4 regions of the Cobetia sp. 29-18-1 genome follow, and region 3 is predicted to be linked to each of the others. Evidence: predicted binding sites of a transcription regulator. Region 3 holds the regulator's gene; each other region holds the start of a gene.
The links. Region 3 encodes PhoB, which activates phosphate uptake and scavenging genes when phosphate is short. Its sites were predicted from a motif close to TGTCATANNNNTGTCANA; they were not measured.
Positions count from the first base shown of each region.

Region 1: a site for PhoB is predicted at 2,553-2,570, ahead of QD208_RS00880 (CYTH domain-containing protein). Genes of this name have one in related genera too.
Region 2: a site for PhoB is predicted at 1,951-1,968, ahead of QD208_RS09760 (putative 2-aminoethylphosphonate ABC transporter substrate-binding protein). Genes of this name have one in related genera too.
Region 4: a site for PhoB is predicted at 2,202-2,219, ahead of QD208_RS06640 (bifunctional 2',3'-cyclic-nucleotide 2'-phosphodiesterase/3'-nucleotidase). Genes of this name have one in related genera too.

Region 1 is NZ_JARWKS010000001.1:197,032-202,018, forward strand. It holds gene QD208_RS00875 (ion transporter) at 114-1,184, opposite strand; gene QD208_RS00880 (CYTH domain-containing protein) at 1,336-2,346, opposite strand; gene QD208_RS00885 (TIGR00153 family protein) at 2,822-3,502, shown strand; gene QD208_RS00890 (inorganic phosphate transporter) at 3,543-4,826, shown strand.
Region 2 is NZ_JARWKS010000010.1:50,077-55,063, forward strand. It holds gene QD208_RS09755 (putative 2-aminoethylphosphonate ABC transporter ATP-binding protein) at 1-772, opposite strand, end outside; gene QD208_RS09760 (putative 2-aminoethylphosphonate ABC transporter substrate-binding protein) at 835-1,881, opposite strand; gene QD208_RS09765 (UTRA domain-containing protein) at 2,027-2,740, opposite strand; gene QD208_RS09770 (antibiotic biosynthesis monooxygenase) at 2,903-3,112, opposite strand; gene aldA (aldehyde dehydrogenase) at 3,542-4,966, shown strand.
Region 3 is NZ_JARWKS010000009.1:18,547-23,533, forward strand. It holds gene QD208_RS08780 (FAD-dependent oxidoreductase) at 1-343, opposite strand, end outside; gene QD208_RS08785 (chorismate lyase) at 683-1,240, shown strand; gene ubiA (4-hydroxybenzoate octaprenyltransferase) at 1,308-2,198, shown strand; gene phoB (phosphate regulon transcriptional regulator PhoB) at 2,422-3,111, shown strand; gene phoR (phosphate regulon sensor histidine kinase PhoR) at 3,119-4,441, shown strand; gene cysZ (sulfate transporter CysZ) at 4,580-4,987, opposite strand, start outside.
Region 4 is NZ_JARWKS010000006.1:114,431-119,417, forward strand. It holds gene QD208_RS06630 (helix-turn-helix transcriptional regulator) at 1-763, opposite strand, end outside; gene QD208_RS06635 (MFS transporter) at 920-2,164, shown strand; gene QD208_RS06640 (bifunctional 2',3'-cyclic-nucleotide 2'-phosphodiesterase/3'-nucleotidase) at 2,356-4,266, shown strand; gene QD208_RS06645 (hypothetical protein) at 4,431-4,736, opposite strand; gene QD208_RS06650 (alpha/beta hydrolase) at 4,914-4,987, shown strand, end outside.

The sequences.
Region 1 (4,987 bases), on a different contig from region 3:
CGCTTCACGGCGCTGACATCGCCTTGCCATACGAAGACGCCCCCGGACCTTGCGGTCGCGGGGGCGTTGTCATTTCCGAGGAGTTGTCGTGTGCTGAGTGATTCTCGGCTTCGTCAGCTGCGGTCGCTATCGGGAGGCCCGCTATCGGGAGGCCCGCTCTCGGGAGGTTCTGGCTGATCGTCCGATGGCGTCTCTGCGTCAGGCGCAGATTCGGGATCCGGCTCTGTCTCAGGTTCCGGCTCAGGCTCCGGTTCCGGTTCCGGCTCGCGCGGGTCGCGGGTGTCCTCGTCCAGCCAGGTGCCGCAGAACTTGCAGTACTTGGCGTTGCGATCATGGCCTTCACGACCACAGCCCGGGCAGGCTTCGTCGCTGGTCTGCTGCATGCGCAGGCCGTTGAGGACCTCGGCCGAGAACACCCCGGTGGGCACGGCGAGAATCGAGTAGCCGAGAATCATCATCAGCGCCGAGATGAACTGCCCCAGCGGCGTGATGGGCGCGATGTCGCCATAGCCCACCGTCGTCAGCGTCACCACGCCCCAGTAGAGCGCCTTGGGGATGGAGGTGAAGCCGGCCTCGGGTGGCTCGATCAGATAGATCAGAGCGCCGAACACCGTGACGATGCTGAGCACGGTGATGAAGAACAGCAGGATCTTGCGCCGGCTGCGCGTCATGGCCTCGACCAGCATGCGGCCCTCGCCGACGAAGGCCATCAGGCGCAACACGCGGAACAGGCGCAGCACACGCAGCACGCGTACCACCAGCAGGGCCTGGGCGCCCGGAATCAGCAGCGACAGCCAGGTGGGCGCGATCGACAGCAGGTCGAGCACGCCGTAGAAGCCCTTGGCCCAGGTGCCGGGATGCTTCAGGCAGTAGAGGCGGACGGCATATTCCAGCGTGAAGATGATCGTGAAGCCCCACTCCATGATGCGGAACAGCTCGCCGTATTGCGCATTCAGCGAGGGCACGCTGTCGAGCATCACCACGGCGACACTGGCGAAGATCATCAGGATCAGGCCGATATCGAAGGCCTTGGCCGCCTTGGTATCGGATTCGAAGATCCAGTGGAACAGCCGCGCGCGCAGGCGGCCCGTCGCGGGCTCGTAGTCACTGGGGTGCGAGGATGTCGCTGGGGGGCTTTGCGGCGTGCTGCCATATTCATTGGCAGGGCCCTGGCGTTCAGGCATGCAGGCTTCCTTGACGGGCGTGACGACGCCGGATGAATGTCAGGGCGTATCGGGGGTGTCTCAGTGTGTGACCTTCAGTGACTGCCCGGCCGTTGTCCATCAGCCAGTGGTCTAGCGCCTGGCGGCTGGGCAGTCAGTGTCGTGCTGAGATTCAGCCGCGCAGCGTCGCGAGCAGTGACAGGCTGTGCTGGCCGAAGTCGCGAGTCGCCCAGTCCTGTGAGGCGTCGCCGTCGCTGCTTTCCAGCGCCTCGACCAGCGCCACCGCATGGATATGGCCGGGATGCTGGCTGGCGGCCAGCCGTGATGCAAGGGCCGACAGGGCGGCCAGCGCATGCGCGTGCCACTTGAGGTCGTCTTTCGCCTGACGGTCGGCGTGGGCATCGAGCGCATCGATGGCGGCGGACAGCAGCGCGCCGGGGTCAGCGGTATCCAGCGTCTTCTCATGCCATTCGCCATCCCGCAGCGCCGCGCCGCGCTTGGCCTTGCTGGCATCCGCCGGGCGCAGTGCCAGGCGGCTGGCCAGTGAATCCGCCAGCTGCCAGAGCACGCCTTCTCTCACCTCGGGGGCGAGTTCTTCGCCGCCGGTCAGCTCGAGCTCGATCTCCTGGATGGCCACTTCGCGACCACTGGCCTTCACCGCGCCCAGGTCCAGCGCCATCTCGACGCCGACGGTGACCTGCTCGTCGCTCACATTCGCGTCGCTGCGTGTCGCCTTGACGTCGATCTGCCAGGCATGACGCTCGAAATCGGTGCTGAAGCTGGGCGCGAGTGCACTCAGCAGCTGCTCGCGGGCGCCGTCTTCCAGCGCCTGCAAGGGCGGCAGGTCACGCAGGCCGTCGAGGTCGAGGCCGGTCTGGCCCTTGGGCAGCTCCCACTCCCATTCGCCGCGTGAATGCAGTCCGCCATGGCTCTCGCCGCTGGTCTTGAGCGTCTGGCGCAGGGCACCCGTACTGTCGGCATCCTCACCGCTCCGGCGCAGACGCAGCGCCATGCGCGCGCGCTCCAGCGCATGCTCGGGGGTGTCGAAGTAGGTGTTGGCCAGCCAGCGCCGCCTGGGGGCGACCGTTGCCAGTTCTGCAATGCTCGTCAGTGTCTCCAGAATGGCATCGCGATCAATGACGGGTTGAGACAGTGCCAGTTTGAGTTCGATTTCCTGCGCCATGATGGGCACTCCCTGTACGGATGAATGAAGACAGATGCTGACGGATGAGGGTGACAGCGGCGCCAGGACCGCAGAGCCTCCGGCAAGCGTGGTGCATGGTGATGAAGGCTCATGTGTCTCATGCTCGCGCCTGGCCCGCGGCAAGGCAAGCGCGGGGAGGGCGGAAGGGCATGCGGGATATCGGTCTGTCGGCCGAATCACACTTATATGACAGCATGATGACATTGAAGTGACAGCAATTGCCTGTCGTCACGTCCTTGGTTATATTACGAACAGTGGATAAAGCCAGCGACCACGAGTCCTGCCGCTACATGACAATCTCTCTTCTGGAATCCTTCGTGTTCCCCCGAACTGCCGCTGTTGTTGCGTAAATGACAACAGCAAGGCGGTATCATGACGTTACGATGAAAGTTATGTGATCGTCACAAAGGCTTTGCTACACTCCGCGCGTCAATCCTTAACGCCGACGGCCACTATGGTAACGACCAACCCTTTCTCTTCGATGTTCGGGCGCTCGCCTTTCAAGGCGCTGCACACCCACATCATCAAGACCGACGAGTGCGCCCAGCACTTGCTGACCTTCTTCGACGCCTGCGAGCAGGGTGATTGGGAGCAGGCAGCCAGCATTCGCAAGACCATCAGCGGGCTGGAGCGTGAAGCGGACGAGTTGAAGACGCAGCTGCGTCTCAACCTGCCCAACTCGCTGTTCCTGCCGGTCTCGCGCTCCGACCTTCTCGAGCTGATCCATGTCCAGGATTCCATCGCGAATGTCACCAAGGACATCGCCGGGATCATGCTGGGTCGTCATATGCAGATACCCACCGCACTGGTGCCCGCCATGCGTGAGTATCTCAAGACTGCGGTCGAATCGGTCTGCCAGGCGCGTCGTGCGTTGGGTGAACTGGAAGACCTCGTCGAGTCCGGTTTCGGGCGCAACATGAGCGAGCTGGTCGACAAGCTGATCAACGAGCTGCATGAGCTCGAGAAGCAGTCCGACGAACAGCAGATCGCCATCCGCCAGACCCTGTTCTCGCTGGAAGCCAGCCTCCCGCCCGTCGATGTGATCTTCCTCTACAAGATCATCGATTGGGTCGGCGATGTGGCTGACCAAGCGGAAAAGGTCGGTACCCGACTGCAGATCCTGATGGCGCGCTGAGCGCCATCAGGACGTCCTGCCATCTGTCCAAGAGTCTTCTATGTCCATCATTGCTCAATACGGCGATGTGCTCGTCATTCTTGCCTGTCTGTTCGGTTTCTTCATGGCATGGGGTGTGGGTGCGAATGACGTCGCCAATGCCATGGGAACCTCGGTAGGTTCCAAGGCGATCACCATCAAGCAGGCGATCATCATCGCCGTGATCTTCGAATTCCTCGGTGCCTGGCTTGCCGGTGGTGAGGTGACTGACACCATCCGCAAGGGCATCATCGACCCGTCACTGCTGATCGAGAATCCGCAGTTCCTGGTCTACGGCATGCTGGCCTCGCTGCTGGCCGCCGGTATCTGGCTGCTGATCGCTTCCATGAAGGGCTGGCCGGTCTCGACCACCCACTCCATCGTCGGCGCCATCGTCGGCTTCTCCGCTGCGGGTCTGGGTGTGGATGCCGTCGAATGGACCAAGGTCGGTCAGATCGCGGCCTCCTGGCTGGTCTCGCCGCTGCTGGCGGGCTCCATCGCCTTCGTGCTGTTCAAGTCCGTGCAGACGCTGATCTTCGACAACGAAGACCCGTTCGCGGCCGCCAAGCGCTACGTGCCGATGTACATGTTCCTGGTCGGCTTCATCATCTCGATGGTGACCATGGTCAAGGGCCTCAAGCATGTCGGCCTGCACCTGAGCTTCGAATCCAGCCTGCTGCTGGCCGTCGTCATCGGCGCCATCGTGATGGGTATCGGCGTGCTGATGGAGCGCAAGGTCGCGCGTTCACGCCTCAAGGAGAAGAATCGCGCCACCGGTGACGACTTCGACTTCAGCGGCGTCGAGAAGGTGTTCGGCCTGCTGATGATGTTCACCGCCTGTGCGATGGCCTTCGCCCACGGCTCCAACGACGTGGCCAATGCGGTCGGTCCGCTGGCGGCCATCATCAGCGTCGTCGACTCTGCCGGTCAGATCGGCGCCAAGGCGAGCATGCCGTGGTGGGTCCTCGTGCTGGGTGGCGGCGGTATCGTCGTCGGCCTGGTCACCTATGGTCGTCGCGTCATTGCCACTGTCGGCACCGGCATTACCGAGCTGACGCCGTCACGCGGCTTCGCGGCCACGCTGGCCGCCGCCTCGACCGTCGTGCTGGCCTCCGGCACCGGCCTGCCGATCTCCACCACCCACACCCTCGTCGGTGCGGTGCTGGGGGTAGGTCTGGCACGCGGCATGGCAGCGCTCAACCTGCGCGTGATCGGCACCATCGTGATGTCCTGGCTGATCACTCTGCCGGCCGGCGCGATCCTGTCGATCCTGTTCTTCTTCATGTTCAAGGGCATGTTCGGCTAAGCCGACGCATGATCCAGAGCTGAATTGGAAAAATGAGAAAGGCGACCTTCGGGTCGCCTTTCTCGTGTCTGAACGGTATGTTGATCAGCATGTGATGAACTGGGGTGTTTCCCTTGCCTACGCTGGTTTGAATCGTCGTTCTTGTAGGTAGTCATCCAGAC
Region 2 (4,987 bases), on a different contig from region 3:
CGATGCGGTCCGCCATGGCCAGGGCCTCTTCCTGGTCGTGGGTCACCATGATGGTGGTGACGCCCAGCCGTGCCTGCAGTGCCTTGATCTGACTGCGCAGATGCAGGCGTACGCGCGCATCCAGTGCCGACAGCGGCTCATCGAGCAACAGCAGCCCCGGCTCGGTCGCCAGCGCCCGCGCCAATGCCACGCGTTGCTGCTGGCCCCCGGACAGTGCCGCCGGATACTTGCCTTCACTGCCGGCCAGGTCCACCAGGGTGAGCAGCTCCGTCACGCGGCGGCGCATCGCGTCACGCGCATCGCGCCGATTGCGCAGCCCATAGGCCACATTGTCGAACACGGTGAGATTGGGGAACAGCGCATAGGACTGGAAGACGATGCCGAAGTCGCGCGCCTGCGGCGGCAGCCGTGAGATGTCCTGGCCGCGCTGGTGGATGGTGCCTTCGCTCTGCGGCGCAAGCCCGGCGATGGCGCGCAGCAAGGTGGTCTTGCCACAGCCGGAGGGGCCGAGGAAGCACACGAACTCGCCTTCGCGGATCGCGAGATCGATCTCGCTCAGGGCCGTGAACTGGCCATAGCGCTTGGTGAGGCCGCTGATCTTGAGGTGGATGCTGTCTGACGACGCAGAACGCGTGGTGAGTGCCTGAGGCGCTGCGTCACGCGCAGGCGCCCGGGCTGCAGGGGCGGATACCGCGCGCGGCGAGGCGCCGGCAGTCGCTGGCGGCGCTTGACGCGAGGCGTGATGACGCGGGGGTGCGGTCACAAGAGACATGCGAGAAACTCCCGACCCCGGCGCAAGGCGCCGGGGCAATGACGAAGGTGGCTGGGCGTGACTTACTGACTGTCGGACTTGCCGTCGTAACGGCGCTGCCATTCGGCGAGCACTTCATCCCGCTGGTTGGCCGCCTTGGCAAAGTCAGCCTCGATCATCATCTCGGTGATATTGGCCGGATAATGCTCGATCGGCTTGGCCACCCCCGGATAGGCCACGACCGCATAGCCTTCGTTGTAGAGTTCATTGGCCGGCTTGGACACTGCCCAATCCATCAGTGCCTGCGCCGCCTCACGCTTGTCGGTGCCCTTCATGATCGCCGCGGCTTCCATGTCCCAGCCCAGCCCTTCCTCGGGGAAGACCAGGTCCACCGGTGCGCCCTGTGCCTTGAGGCGCGCGCCTCGGAAGGCGAAGGACACACCGACCACGGCCTCGCCGGAACCGGCCAGATTGCAGGGCGCGGAGCCTGAGTGGGTATAGCGGGCAATGTTGTCGTGCAGGCGGTCCATGTACTCCCAGCCGCCCTCGTCACCCCACAGCTGCAACCAGCTGGCGACATCCAGATAGCCGGTACCGGAAGAACTCGGATTGGGCATGATCACGTGGCCCTTGAACTCGGGACGCGTGAGGTCTTCCCAGGACGTCGGCTTGGGCACTCCCAGTCGCTCACCTTCGACGGTGTTGTAGCAGAGCGAGGCGACCCAGGCGTCCATCCCGACCCAGGACGGGTCCTGGCCATCACGGTAGGCGGGGTCGACGAACTTGCTATCCAGCGCCTCGACTCCCTTGGGGGCATAACGCGACAGCATGCCTTCCTTCTCGAGCACCAGCAGGCTGGTCGCGGCCAGGCCCCACACCACATCCGCCTGCGGGTTGTCCTTCTCGGCAAGCAATCGTGCGGTGATCACGCCCGTGGAGTCGCGCACCCATTTGATGTCGATATCCGGGTGCGCCTGCTGGAAGCGCTCGGCATATTTCTGCAGATCATCGGACTCCACCGCGGTATAGACGGTGAGCTCGGTGGCCGCCTGGGCATTGAGGGAAACGACCAGACCAACGGCACTGGCCAGCAAGGAACGGGTGAGGAAGGAACGGGTCAAGAAGGACATCGGGACTCTCCAACGCTTGGAATGAATGGCTCTCACCATCTGGTATATACCAAGAGTATGAGCGGGCCGAATGACACCCCCGTGACAGTCAGTTGAAGGCCCGGTGAAACAGTGTTATCTCATATAGTGTCCCTGCAGCGCGGGCTCAGGGCTTGTTCTTGAGCGTGACGGTGATGCACAGCGCATTGTGCAGCCAGCGCTCTTCGTCATAGCCGATGGGACGATGCTGCTCATCGAAGGTAGCGCGACGCACGGTCAGACCGGGGCTGCCCATGGCGACCCCCAGCTCCCGGGCGGCCTGCTCCCCCAGCGACTCGGAGTAGAAGCGCAGCTCACGGTGGGCCAGCGTCAGGCCGTAGCGCCCGCGCAGCTCCGCCCACAGTGACACCCCGAACTGGCCCTCCTCGAGCAGCCCCGGGGCGCGCTCCGGCACCACCCACATCGACTCGCTGAGCACTGCGCGCTCATCCACGAAACGCCGGCGGCGAATATGATAGAGCGGTGTCTGGGCCGCCAGGCCCAGCGCTTGCGCAGCCGGTGGGTAGGCCTGAACATCGGTCAGCAGCACTTCCGTCCGTGGCCGCCGTCCCTGCGCCGTCACATAGTCATTGAAGCCGGAGTCACGCGTGGGGTCGTAATCCAGCCGTGGCGGCGACACGAACCACCCACGGCGATTGCTGCGATGAATGCGCCCTTCTCCCTCCAGCTGCCCCAACGCCTGACGCAACGTCACGCGCGTGGTATCGAAGCGCTCGGCCAGCACTCGTTCAGAAGGCAAACGCCCCTCTTCAAAGGCATCAGGATCCTTCAGCTGTTCGCGCAGGCGATCGGTAAGGTGGAGGTAATACGCATCACTCATGACGAGGAGTCCTGACCAAAGATGAAGAGGGTTGCCACTACCGGGTAATAACATGGCGCCGCTTGCCCCGCCGGCGAAGAAAATGCCCGGGACTCTGCGCCGACAAACGGCTGGATGCTCCAGAAACTATCACATTCGCGTGACTCGCACTGGCCTGCCAGCTTATGTGCCGCTGACGCTGCAGGATTTCATGACAGCCGCCTGGTTGAGCTCACAGGCGTGGATGGCGGTGGGAGAATCCTTGGCCGCGAAGAAACGCATTTCCAGCATCCCCGGTTCAGCCGCTGAGCCCAGCTTGTTGTCAGCCAAGGCCTGCTTGAAGGTAGCGAGTTGTTCGGGCTTGACGTCAAATTTCACGATCAAGGTGAGCATGGAGATGCCCCTTATAGTCAATGGTTGTCATCGGCCCAACGGCAAGACCTGCTGCGTCACGTGGCAGCAGCTCTGTCTCGGGAAGTGACTGACACTATCTTTCGCTGCCTGGCTGAAAAACCCGCGGCGCGGAGAAAGACTTTCAATGAAACCTTGAACGCGGAAACGCTGGAGTACCCGGCAACAAGGATGACCAGTTGTTGCTGAACGCACTGACAGGACGCTGATTTCCCTGTTTCCAGACTGATGGCCATGGGTAGGCAATGGCGTACGAAATCACCTTCACGCCATTCCCACCAGCAGTACTCGCCCAACTATAATTCCCAAACAAAATTCTATATACGGAAATCTATTTCTACATGTGAAAAACAGTTTGACACCTTTGGCGTCACTTCATAGCCTGTAGGCCAAATTCAGGAGGAGTGATGCATGCGCACTGACAAGAACTTCATCAACAACGAATTCGTCGCCTCATCCCAGGGCGAGATGATTTCGGTCTACAACCCGGCCACCGAAGCACTGGTAGGTCAGGTGCAGGCAGCAACCACTGACGAAGCGCTTGAAGCGGTGAGCATTGCGGCCAAGGCTCAGAAGGACTGGCGTGCCAAGACCAGCACCGAGCGTGCCGGCTACATGCACAAGCTTGCCGAGGCTCTGATGGCGCGCAAGGATGCCATCGGCCAGGCATTGGCAGATGAATCCGGCAAGAGCCTGGAAGACGCCACCAATGAAGCCGTCTACGCCGCCGACATCACGCGCTACCACGCCGAGTGGGCACGTCGTATCGAGGGCGAGATCGTCCCCAGCGACACTCCCAATGAAAGCCTGCTGCTGCAGCGTGAGCCCATCGGCGTCGTGGCCTGCCTGATTCCGTTCAACTACCCGGTGTTCACCCTGCTGCGCAAGATCGCCCCGGCGCTGATTACCGGCAATGCCGTGGTCGTGCGTCCGAGCAACAACACCCCTACCTCCGCCTTCGAGATCGCCAAGGCGATTCAGGATGCCGGGATTCCGGCAGGCATCGTCAATATCCTGGCGATGGACCACGGCACCGCGGAAGCCGTCTGCACGCACCCCAAGGTGGGCATGATCACCCTGACCGGCAGCGTCGGCGCCGGTCGCAAGGTGCTGGAATATTCCCAGGTCAACATCGCCAAGTCCTCACTGGAACTGGGCGGCAAGTCACCGGCCATCGTCGAGCCGGATGCCGACCTGGCCAAGGCAGCGGCACAGATCGCGGCCTCTACCCTCACCAACTGTGGCCAGCTGTGTACCGCCATCGAGCGTGTCTATGTGCACGAATCCGTCTATGACGATTTCGTCGCCCAGCTGAAGCAGCAGATGGAAGGCGTCAAGTTCGGCAACCGTCTGGAAGATGCCAGCCTGATGGGGCCGCTGATCAACGAGAATTCCCGTCTCAACATCCATCAGATGGTGGAACGCGCCATCGATGACGGCGCCACTCTGGAAATCGGCGGTTATATCCCCGAGGGCAAGGGTCACTTCTACCCGCCGACCTTGCTGACCGGTTGCCGCCAGGACATGGAGATCGTGCAGGAAGAGATCTTCGGCCCGGTACTGCCGGTGCTGACCTACAGCGATGTGGATGAAGCGCTGGCACTGGCCAATGACCACCAGTTCGGTCTGGCCTCCGTGGTCTTCACCGAGAACTATCGCACCGCCATGAAGGTCGCCAACAACATCGAAGCCGGCGAGCTCTACATCAACCGCACCCCGGCGGACCCCTACCAGGGCTACCACGCCGGCTGGAAGCGCTCTGGCCTGGGCGGTGATGATGGCAAGCACGGCATGCTCGACTACACCCAGACCCGTCTGGTCGTGATGAACTACTGATCACGCCATTCCGTTTTACCT
Region 3 (4,987 bases):
GACGCGGCGCGGCGCCGAGTGCCAGCACCAGCTCGTCATAGGCCAGACACTCCTCGCCCAGCCATAGCTGGCGGGCATCACCGTCGATGGCGGTGACGCGTTGATGGATACGCAGCTCGGCATTCAGCTCGTCCACCAGCGCCACCGGCGCCTGACGCGACAGGTCGGTGGCCGACATCTTCTTGGCGAAGGCGGTGGACAGCATGGGCTTGGCGTAATCGTGGCCGCTGTCCTGGCTGATGAGAATCAGCCGGCTGTCCTTGTCACGCGCACGCAGCGCGCGCGCCAGACCAATGCCCGCCATGCCGGTACCAATGATGACAAGGGTGCGAGGGTCGCGCATGGCACCATCTCCTGAGATCGATCCGAGGGAAGCGCTGATGAAAGAGCGCCAGCAGCGTCCGTCATGAACGCCGATGAATGCGCCCAGCATACCAGCCCGCCAGCAGTGCAGGCATGCCTGAGCGGGAGGCCTGGCCGCCCGGCCATGCTAGACTCGCCATTTCGTCATCCTGACAGGGAATTCACCGTGGTCCGATGCCCAGCAGGCGAGCCTCATCGCGCAGCGCTCACGCCACAGACCTCCACCTGTGAGGCGCCTCATTCGTCAACCGAGCCCCTGTGCCAGCCTGCGCCTCGCTGGCCTTTGCCCACGCGCGCCGCACCCGCTGCTTCGGCGGCGGTGCGCCGTCATTGGCAGCCGGCTGCCGCGCTGCAAGGTGTCATGCCGGCCGGCTGGTGGGCGTGGCTCTCCTCGACGGACTCGCTGACCCAGCGTCTTGCCAGCGCCATGCAGCAGCAGGATGAACGCGATGGCCAGCCAATCCAGGGCCTGCGCGTGCGCCTGCTGCTGCAGGACACCGGCCCCGCGCGGCTGGATGAGGCACGCCTGCTGGGCATCGGCCCACGCCGGCATGTCTGGCGGCGCGAAGTGGCGCTCTGTCATGGCGATACGCCATGGGTGATCGCACGCTCGCTGGCGGCGCTGGACCTGGCCCACGGTCATCGCCTCTCGACGCTGGGCGAGCGCTCGCTGGGCCATTGGCTGTTTCGCCAGCCCGACCTGACCCGCAGCGCCATCGATGTCAGCCGCGCCCCGCTGGTGCTTTCGAGCCCCAGGCCGCTGGCCCGCACCACCAGCCTGTGGATGCGCCGCTCGATGTTCTCGCATGGTCGCTTCAAGGTGCTGGTGCAGGAGGGCTTCACGCCGGCCTTCCAGCACGCGCTGCAGCTGGCCTGAGCCTTGCGCCCGACTGGCCTCGTTTCCCTCTCTTCCCTTGCCCACTACCACCCGCCCAGGAGCCCCGATGACCGCGTCATCCACTTCCGCCGCTTCGCGTCCTTCCAGACTGGCCGACTACCTCGCCCTGACACGGCTGGACCGCCCCATCGGCACCTGGCTGCTGATGTGGCCGACCCTGTGGGCACTGTGGCTGGCGGCAGATGGCATTCCCGAGCGCACGACCCTGCTGATCTTCATCGCCGGGGTCTATCTGATGCGCGCCGCCGGCTGCGTCATCAACGACTACGCCGACCGCCATTGGGACAAGCATGTCGAGCGCACGCGTGACCGGCCGCTGACCTCGGGTCGCATTTCGGAGCGCGAGGCGCTGACGCTGTTCGGGGGGCTGGTCGCGGCCGCCTTCGTGCTGGTGTGCTTCACCAACCTGACCACGGTGCTGCTGTCGATCGTCGCCGTACTGCTGGCGGCCAGCTATCCGTTCATGAAGCGCTTCCATCATCTGCCCCAGGTGGTGCTGGGCGCCGCCTTCGGCTGGGCGATTCCGATGGCCTTCGCCGCGACGCTGGAGGAGGTACCGACCTACGGCTGGTGGCTGTTCGCGGCCAACCTGATGTGGACGGTGGCCTACGACACCGCCTACGCGATGGTCGATCGCAATGACGACCTCAAGGTAGGCATCAAGTCCACCGCCGTGCTGTTCGGGCGTGCCGACAAGCTGATGATCGGCCTGTTGCAGCTGGGCATGCTGGTGATGTTGATCGGCATCGGCCTGCACCTGGCGCTGGGCATCTTCTACTGGCTGGGGCTGGCTGCCGCCGCCGTCACCTTCGTCTGGCAGCAACGTCTGATCCGTGAGCGTGAGCGTGCGCCCTGCTTCCAGGCGTTCCTCAACAATCATTGGACGGGGCTGCTGATCTTCGCCGGTATCGCCCTTGCGACCTGGCCGATGAGCTGACTCCTGCATAAACATTAGTATTATTTAAATTAAAGCGACCCCTGCCCTCTGTTGCTTCCCAGCCCACGGATCATGCCTGCCTGCCGCGCCTCCAAGGTGGCTGGCAGGCTTGCGTGCAAGCTGCCATGCTGGCAGTTGTCATCTCGTTGTCATATAAGCGGGTTGTAATCGTCATCGACTTGTCATTCTGGCGCGTGCGCCGACTGCTGCATGGGATCTAGCGATGAGCTCCAAGACCGTACTGATTGTCGACGATGAATCCTCGATTCGCGAGATGATCGCCGTTGCCCTCGAAATGGCGGATTACCGCGTGCTGGAGGCAGACAATGCCCAGGACGCCCACGCCATCGTCGTCGATGAAAAGCCCGATCTGCTGTTGCTGGACTGGATGATGCCGGGCACCAGTGGCCTGGAGCTCGCGCGGCGTCTCAAGCGTGACGAGACCACCTCGGAGCTGCCGATCATCCTGTTGACCGCCAAGGGCGAGGAAGACAACAAGATTCAAGGCCTGGAAGCCGGTGCCGACGACTACATCACCAAGCCCTTCTCGCCGCGCGAGCTGGTCGCCCGTCTCAAGGCCGTGCTGCGTCGCACCACTCCCAAGGGAGTCGAGGAGGCGGTGGAAGTCGAAGGCCTGATGCTCGACCCGGCCAGCCACCGCGTCACCGCCCACGGCAACTCGCTGGATGTCGGCCCGACCGAATATCGCCTGCTGCAGTTCTTCATGACGCATCAGGAGCGTGCCTACACGCGCAGCCAGCTGCTCGATCAGGTATGGGGCGGCAACGTCTATGTCGAGGAGCGCACCGTGGACGTGCACATCCGTCGCCTGCGCAAGGCGCTGGGCACAGGCCATCAGCATCTGATCCAGACCGTCCGCGGCACCGGTTACCGCTTCAGCGCTCAGGCCTGAGGGATTCATGCGCTATTGGACCAACGAGCTATGGCGCCTCGGCTACCTTGCCGGTGGCTTCGGCCTTATCGGTGGCCTGCTGGGCCATCTGGGCTGGGGCCTGGCGCTGGGCCTTTCGCTGTATCTGTTCGTCCATCTCAAGCACTTGAAGAGCCTCTACACCTGGCTGATCACCAATCCCCATGAAGAGCCGCCGCCCGGCGATGGCGTCTGGGGAGACCTGCTCGATCGTCTCTACCGCTACCAGAAGGGCCAGCGTCAGGCTCAGGAGCGACTGCGCAGCATCCTCAACCGTATCCAGGAATCCTCCGAGGCCATGCGCGACGGCCTGGTGATGCTGGACAACCACGGTGACATGGAATGGTGGAACAGCGCTGCCGAGCAGCTGGTCGGTCTCAAGGCCAGCCACGACCGTGGCCAGCACATCACCAATTATCTGCGTGACCCCGTCTTCATCGACTACTTCAATCGGCTGGCCTACCGCGAGCCGCTGACGCTCCAGTCGCCGCTGTCTGACAACCTGACGCTGCAGATCTCCATCACCCTGTTCGGTGACAACGAGCGTCTGGTCATGCTGCGTGACGTCACCCGCCTCTATCGTCTGGAAGAGATGCGCCGCGACTTCGTGGCCAATGTCTCCCATGAGCTGCGCACGCCGCTGACGGTGCTGGCCGGCTATCTCGAGACCTACTCCGATTACGCCGATGACCTGCCACCTCGCTGGCAGCGTGGACTGGGCCAGATGCAGAGCCAGACCGACCGCATGCAGCACCTGGTCGAGGACCTGCTGACCCTGTCACGCCTGGAAACCGACGAACTGTCCGACAACGGTCGCTGCATCGACATGAGCGCCCTGCTCGGCCATATCCGCGACGACGCCGAAGGCCTGTCCCAGGGGCGCCACACCTTCTCCATCGAGGCCGATGCCAGCCTGTCACTGCGCGGTGAGGAGCAGGAACTGCGCAGCGCGATCTCGAATCTGGTCTTCAATGCGGTGCGCTACACCCCCGAAGACTGCCATATCACCCTGCGCTGGAAGGCGGATGACCCGGGCCTGCTGGTCGAGGTGGAAGATGATGGGGATGGCATCGACCCGGTGCACCTGCCGCGCCTGACCGAGCGCTTCTACCGCATCGACAAGGGCCGCAGCACCGCCACGGGAGGCACCGGCCTCGGGCTTGCCATCGTCAAGCATGTGCTGATTCGCCATCAGGGCCATCTGGAGATCGACAGCCACCCCGGCGAGGGTGCGCGCTTCCGCTGTCACTTCCCCGACGAGCGCGCCTGTCAGGCAAGCGCTCCCCAGGCCAGCAGTGCGCTAGCCCAGTGATGGGCTGACTCAGTGATGATCTGACCCGGACGCCAGCCCAACGCAGAACGCCCCGCAGCCACCTCGAAAGGAGGCGACTGCGGGGCGTTTCGTTTGGTCAATCAGACGACGCTGCGGCTATTTCAGCGACAGGCTGTCTCAACGACGCGGTGCCGGCAACTGACGGTAGTGGCTCTGCCACATCAGTACCGCCCCGGCGACGGCGCCCGGGATGAACAGCAGATTGGCCAGCGGCACCAGCGTCATGACGAACACCGCGGCGCCGAAGGTCAGTGAGGGCCACCAGCGCGCCTTGAGGCGCTGCTTCATGTCACCGAAGCTGACCTGATGGTTGTCCATCGGGTAGTCGAGGTACTGGATCGACATGCTCCAGGCCGAGAACAGTCCCCACAACAGCGGCGAGAGCAGGTTCAGGCCCGGGATGAAGCCGATGATGAACAGCGCGATCATGCGCGGGATGAAGTAGCCCAGCTTGGCCATTTCACGTCCCAGCGAATCGACGCCGATCTTCATCAGGCCGCGGTCATCATCGATCAGGGTGCCATC
Region 4 (4,987 bases), on a different contig from region 3:
AGCCGACGTCTTCCGAGACGCGCTGCACGCTCATGCCTTCGGCCAGCAGGCGAATCGCCACCACCAGGTGCAGTTGCTGACGCCAGCGGCTGAAGCTCAGGCCGGTGTCACGCTGGATAAGCCGGGCGAGGGTGCGTTCGCTCATCGCCAGTTCGCCTGCCCACTCGGCCAGGGTGCGTCGGTCGTCCGGGGTCTTGATCAGGGCATCGCTGATGCGGGTCAGCCGCGGGTCTTCGGGCAAGGGCAGGTGCAGACGTTCGCTGGGCATGCAGGCCAGCTCTTCCAGCAGCACACCGACCAGCCGCGCGGTCGGCCCCTGTTCAGGATACGGCTGGGGCAGCTCCGCCAGGCGCAACACCAGCTCACGCAGCAGGGGCGAGATCGACAGCGTGCAGCTGTGGCTTGGCATCTCGAGCGCACCGGGCTCGATGAACAGGTGGCAGACGCGGCCGCCACGGGTCAGGTGGTTGCTGTGGGGCAGGTTGCCGGGAATCCAGACCCCGCTGTGCGGCGGCACCATCCACAGACCTTCCGGTACGCGACTGGTCACCACGCCATGCAGGGCGATCACCAGCTGTCCCTTGCGATGCTGGTGGATCGGCACCTCCATCACCTGCTGGCCGGTCTCGACATGCAGTGCGCTGGCCGGAATCTCGTAGATGTCCGGGTCGTGCTCGCAGACGCTGCTGGAGAAGGGCACCTGATCGGGGCCACGGGTGCTGACCCCGGGCGATGACGGTAGGGCGGGTGTGGTCACTGACATGGCGGCTCGCAGATTGTCTGATTTCAGTGATCTGATGTCATGATGGCTCAATTCTGCAGTGGGCGAGGGGATTAAGCTAGCCTCACTCTGTGCGCGGACTCATCTCTTGGGTGTCGTCCCGCCATTACCCCATTTCACGATCGCTGCGAGCGCCTCATGACTGAACTCTGCCACTCGTCTCCTGTCCGGAGACTGAGCCATCCGGCCGTATTGATCGCCGGTATCCTGTTGATCGCCATGAACCTGCGTGCGCCCTTCACCAGTATCGCGCCACTGCTGGAGCGCCTGCAGGCGGCGCTGGGCTTCAATGCCACGGCGGCTGGCCTGTTGATGATCCTGCCGCTGCTGGCCTTCGTCGTCGTCTCGCCCTGGGTGCCGCGCCTCGCCAGAGGTCTCGGGCTTGAACGCAGTCTCTTCCTCGCCTTGGTGACGATCGCCGCGGGCATCGTGCTGCGGGTGCAGGGCAGCATGCTGGCGCTCTATCTGGGTATCGGCCTGATCGGGGCGGGCATCGCCGTGGGCAATGTGCTGCTGCCCAGTCTGGTCAAACGCAGCTTTGCGCAGCATGTCGCGCTGCTGACCTCCTGCTATGTGCTGACCATGGGCATCATGGCCGCCATCGCCTCGGCGCTGATGGTGCCGTTGGCCCAGGGCAGCAGCGCTGGCTGGCAGTACGCGATGCTCATAGTGGTCGTTTTGCCATTGGTGACGATGGGGGTGTGGTGGCCGCAGTTGTCACGTCGCTCCCTGCCGGCGGCGGCGAAGGAAGCCGAGAAGGGTGCCGAGAAGGGTGCCGCGCGTCCGGTGCGTCAGGCAGCCGTGTGGCACTCGCCACTGGCCTGGCAGGTGACGCTCTTCATGGGCATCAATTCGCTGCTGTTCTATACCGTCAACAGCTGGCTGCCGAGCATACTGGCGGACAATGGCTTCTCGGCCGAGAAGGCGGGCTCGCTGCATGGCCTGCTCCAGCTGGCCTCCGCATTGCCGGGATTGATTCTGGTGCCCCTGATGCCGCGCCTGAAGGATCAACGCCTGATCGCCTTCGCGACGCCCTGCATGTCGCTGGCGGGATTCATCGGGCTATGGCTGATGCCAAAGTGGGCACTGGTGTGGGTGCTGTTGCTGGGCGCGGGCTCCGGGGCCAGCTTCATTCTCGCCTTGTCGTTCATGGGGCTGCGGGCGCGCGATGCCATGCAGTCGGCGTCGCTGTCGAGCATGGCGCAGACGCTGGGCTATCTGCTCGCGGCCATGGGGCCGCCGCTGATCGGCGCGCTCTACGATATGCAGGGCAATTGGCAGCTGGCACTGATGGTCTGCGCCGTCCTCAGTGTGCTGATGGCGGGTGTCGGCTGGCTGGCGGGCAGGGACCGCCAGTTGCCTGAGGCGTCGGCATCTGAATAATGGAGCGCTGCCCCCAAGGGGCACTGGCACATCCCCCCATGACAAGGAAGTGAGAGATGGCGAATGCTTCATCGGCTAGCGAAGATCAACGGGCGTCTGACGCGCCAGGTGTTGCGCAGCACCCCGGACGTCGGCGCAAGCCGCCTTTGCGGGCAGCCATCCTTGGCCTGGCCAGTCTCGGAGGTATCTTCATGATCGCTCAGCCAGCCAATGCCGCGACGCTGTCACTGCGCGTGATCGAGACCACCGACATCCACGCCAACGTGATGGATTACGACTATTACAAGGACCGTCCCAGCGTGCGCATCGGTCTGGTCCGCGCGGCGAGTCTGATCAAGCAGGCGCGTGCCGAGGTGGCCAACAGCGTGCTGCTGGACAATGGCGACCTCATCCAGGGCAGCCCGATGGGCGATTACATGGCGGCGGAGGGGCTCGAGGAGGGCGATGTCTTCCCGGCCTACAAGGTCATGAATCAATTGGATTACGATGTCGGCAATATCGGCAATCATGAATTCAATTACGGGCTCGAGTATCTCGAACGGGCGCTGTCCGGCGCGCAGTTCCCCTATGTGAACGCCAACCTGCTGGACGCCACGACAGGCGAGCCGTACTTCACGCCCTACCAGATCACCCCCCATGCCTTCACCGACAGTGAGGGCAACGCTCAGACATTGAAGATCGGCTATATCGGCTTCGCGCCGCCGCAGGTGATGACCTGGGACCGCAAGCACCTCCAGGGCCGCCTGACGGCCGAGGACATCACCGAGAGCGCCAGGCGCTGGGTACCCGAGATGCGCCGGGCGGGCGCGGATGTGGTGATCGCCATCCCGCACTCCGGCATCTCGACCGACCCTTATCGGGTGATGGCCGAGAATTCGGTGTATTACCTCTCGCAGGTCGAGGGCATCGATGGCATTGCCTTCGGGCATGCCCATGCCGTCTTCCCCAGCGAGGAATTCGCCGAGGTACCGGGGGCCGATATCGCCAGGGGCACCCTGAATGGCGTGCCGGCGATGATGCCGGGGCATTGGGGCAGCCATGTGGGCGTGATGGATCTCGAACTGAGCAATGCCTCGGGCCAGTGGCGGGTCGTGAGCGGTCAGACAGAAGCCCGCCCGATTCAGGTGGGCGGCGAGGCACAGGTGGCGGAAGATGCCGAACTGGCGGCGCTGATCGATCATGAGCACGACGCCACGCGCGAGTACGTCAATCGCAGCATCGGCCGCGCCAGTGCGGCGATGAAGAGCTATCTGGCGCTGGTGCAGGACGACCCGACGATCCAGGTCGTCAATCGCGCCCAGGCCGATTACGTCAAACGCTTCGTCGAAGGCGACCCGGACCTGGAAGGCTTGCCGATTCTCTCGGCGGCTGCGCCGTTCAAGGTCGGCGGCCGTCACAATGACCCGACCCAGTTCACCGAGATGGAGGCGGGCGAGCTGAGCTTCCGCAATGCCGCCGATCTCTATCTCTATCCGAATACGCTGGTGGCGCTCAAGGTCACCGGCAGGGAAGTGCGGGAATGGCTCGAGTGCAGCGCCGGCCAGTTCCATCGCATTGATCCGGGTCTCGCCACGCCCCAGCCCTTGATCAACTGGGAAGGTTTCCGCAGCTACAACTTCGACGTGATCGATGGCGTCGACTATCAGGTGGATGTCACGCAGCCGGCGCGTTACGACGGCAATTGCACGCTGATCGACGCCGATGCCCACCGTATCCAGGGCCTCACCTACCAGGGCGAGCCGGTCAAGGACGACGATGTCTTCCTGCTTGCGACCAACAACTATCGCGCCTACGGCGAGGACTTCCCCGGCACCGGAGAGTCACATGTCGCCTTCGCGTCACCGGATGAAAATCGCAGCATTCTGGCCCAGTACATCTCGCGCCAGACACAGCAGCAGGGCGCGGTGGACCCCGCGGCGGATCACAACTGGCGGCTCGCCGCGATCGACACCGATACCCCGCTGGACATTCGCTTCACCACCGCCCCCGGCGCGGATGCGCAGCAGTTCATTGATGCCCAGGCGGTCTACCCGATGACGTTGGTGGATCAGGACGAGATGGGCTTTGCCCGTTATCGCGTCGGGCTGGACCGGATGGAATAGCCAAGGCAGCACATTGTCGAGCACGTCGTTCCTGGCCTGGATTCAGGTGGGAAAAAACGCCAGTCAGCGATTGCTGACTGGCGTTTTTTGTCGCCAGGCGCTACCCGCTATCTGGCTCATTATCCGCTTTTGGGTCAGGTTCTTTTGCGCAGTCCCATTGCGGGTCAGCGCCAGGGCGCGTGCAAGGCGATGCTCAGCAGTACGCGTTTGCCGCGCTCGATGCGGCTGACGCTGTGTTCGTGAAGGTCGGGGCGAAACAGCACCACGCGGTCCGCAAGGCGAAAGAGGCTGCCATCGGTCTCGAAGACACCGCCCTGGCGGGGCTTCTTGAGCACGATATTGAGCTTGTAGTAGCTGCCGCTGCCCATCGGGTCGTTGTGGCGCATCACGCTGTGGCCTTCCGGGTAGGTCACCAGGTTGATGGTCAGGCGGCGAAGATCGAGCAGACTGCGGTTGATGACACGGGCCATGGGCGTTTCCCTTGAATTTGATGGGGCCATTAAAGCGTATTTTGAGCAATCAATCAAAATCGTGCTTGAGTGATCGCTCAGGAATCCGTAAAGTGGTCCCACGTTCACGGCAACACCGCGATATAGCACTGTTTCGCCAGGCCGTGATTGAGTATTCATCAAGCGAAGAGGTCAGCAATGAGCCACGACAACGTGACAATGGAAGCCCTGGAAACCCGTTATGCGATGATCGAAGGTCACCGCATTGCCTA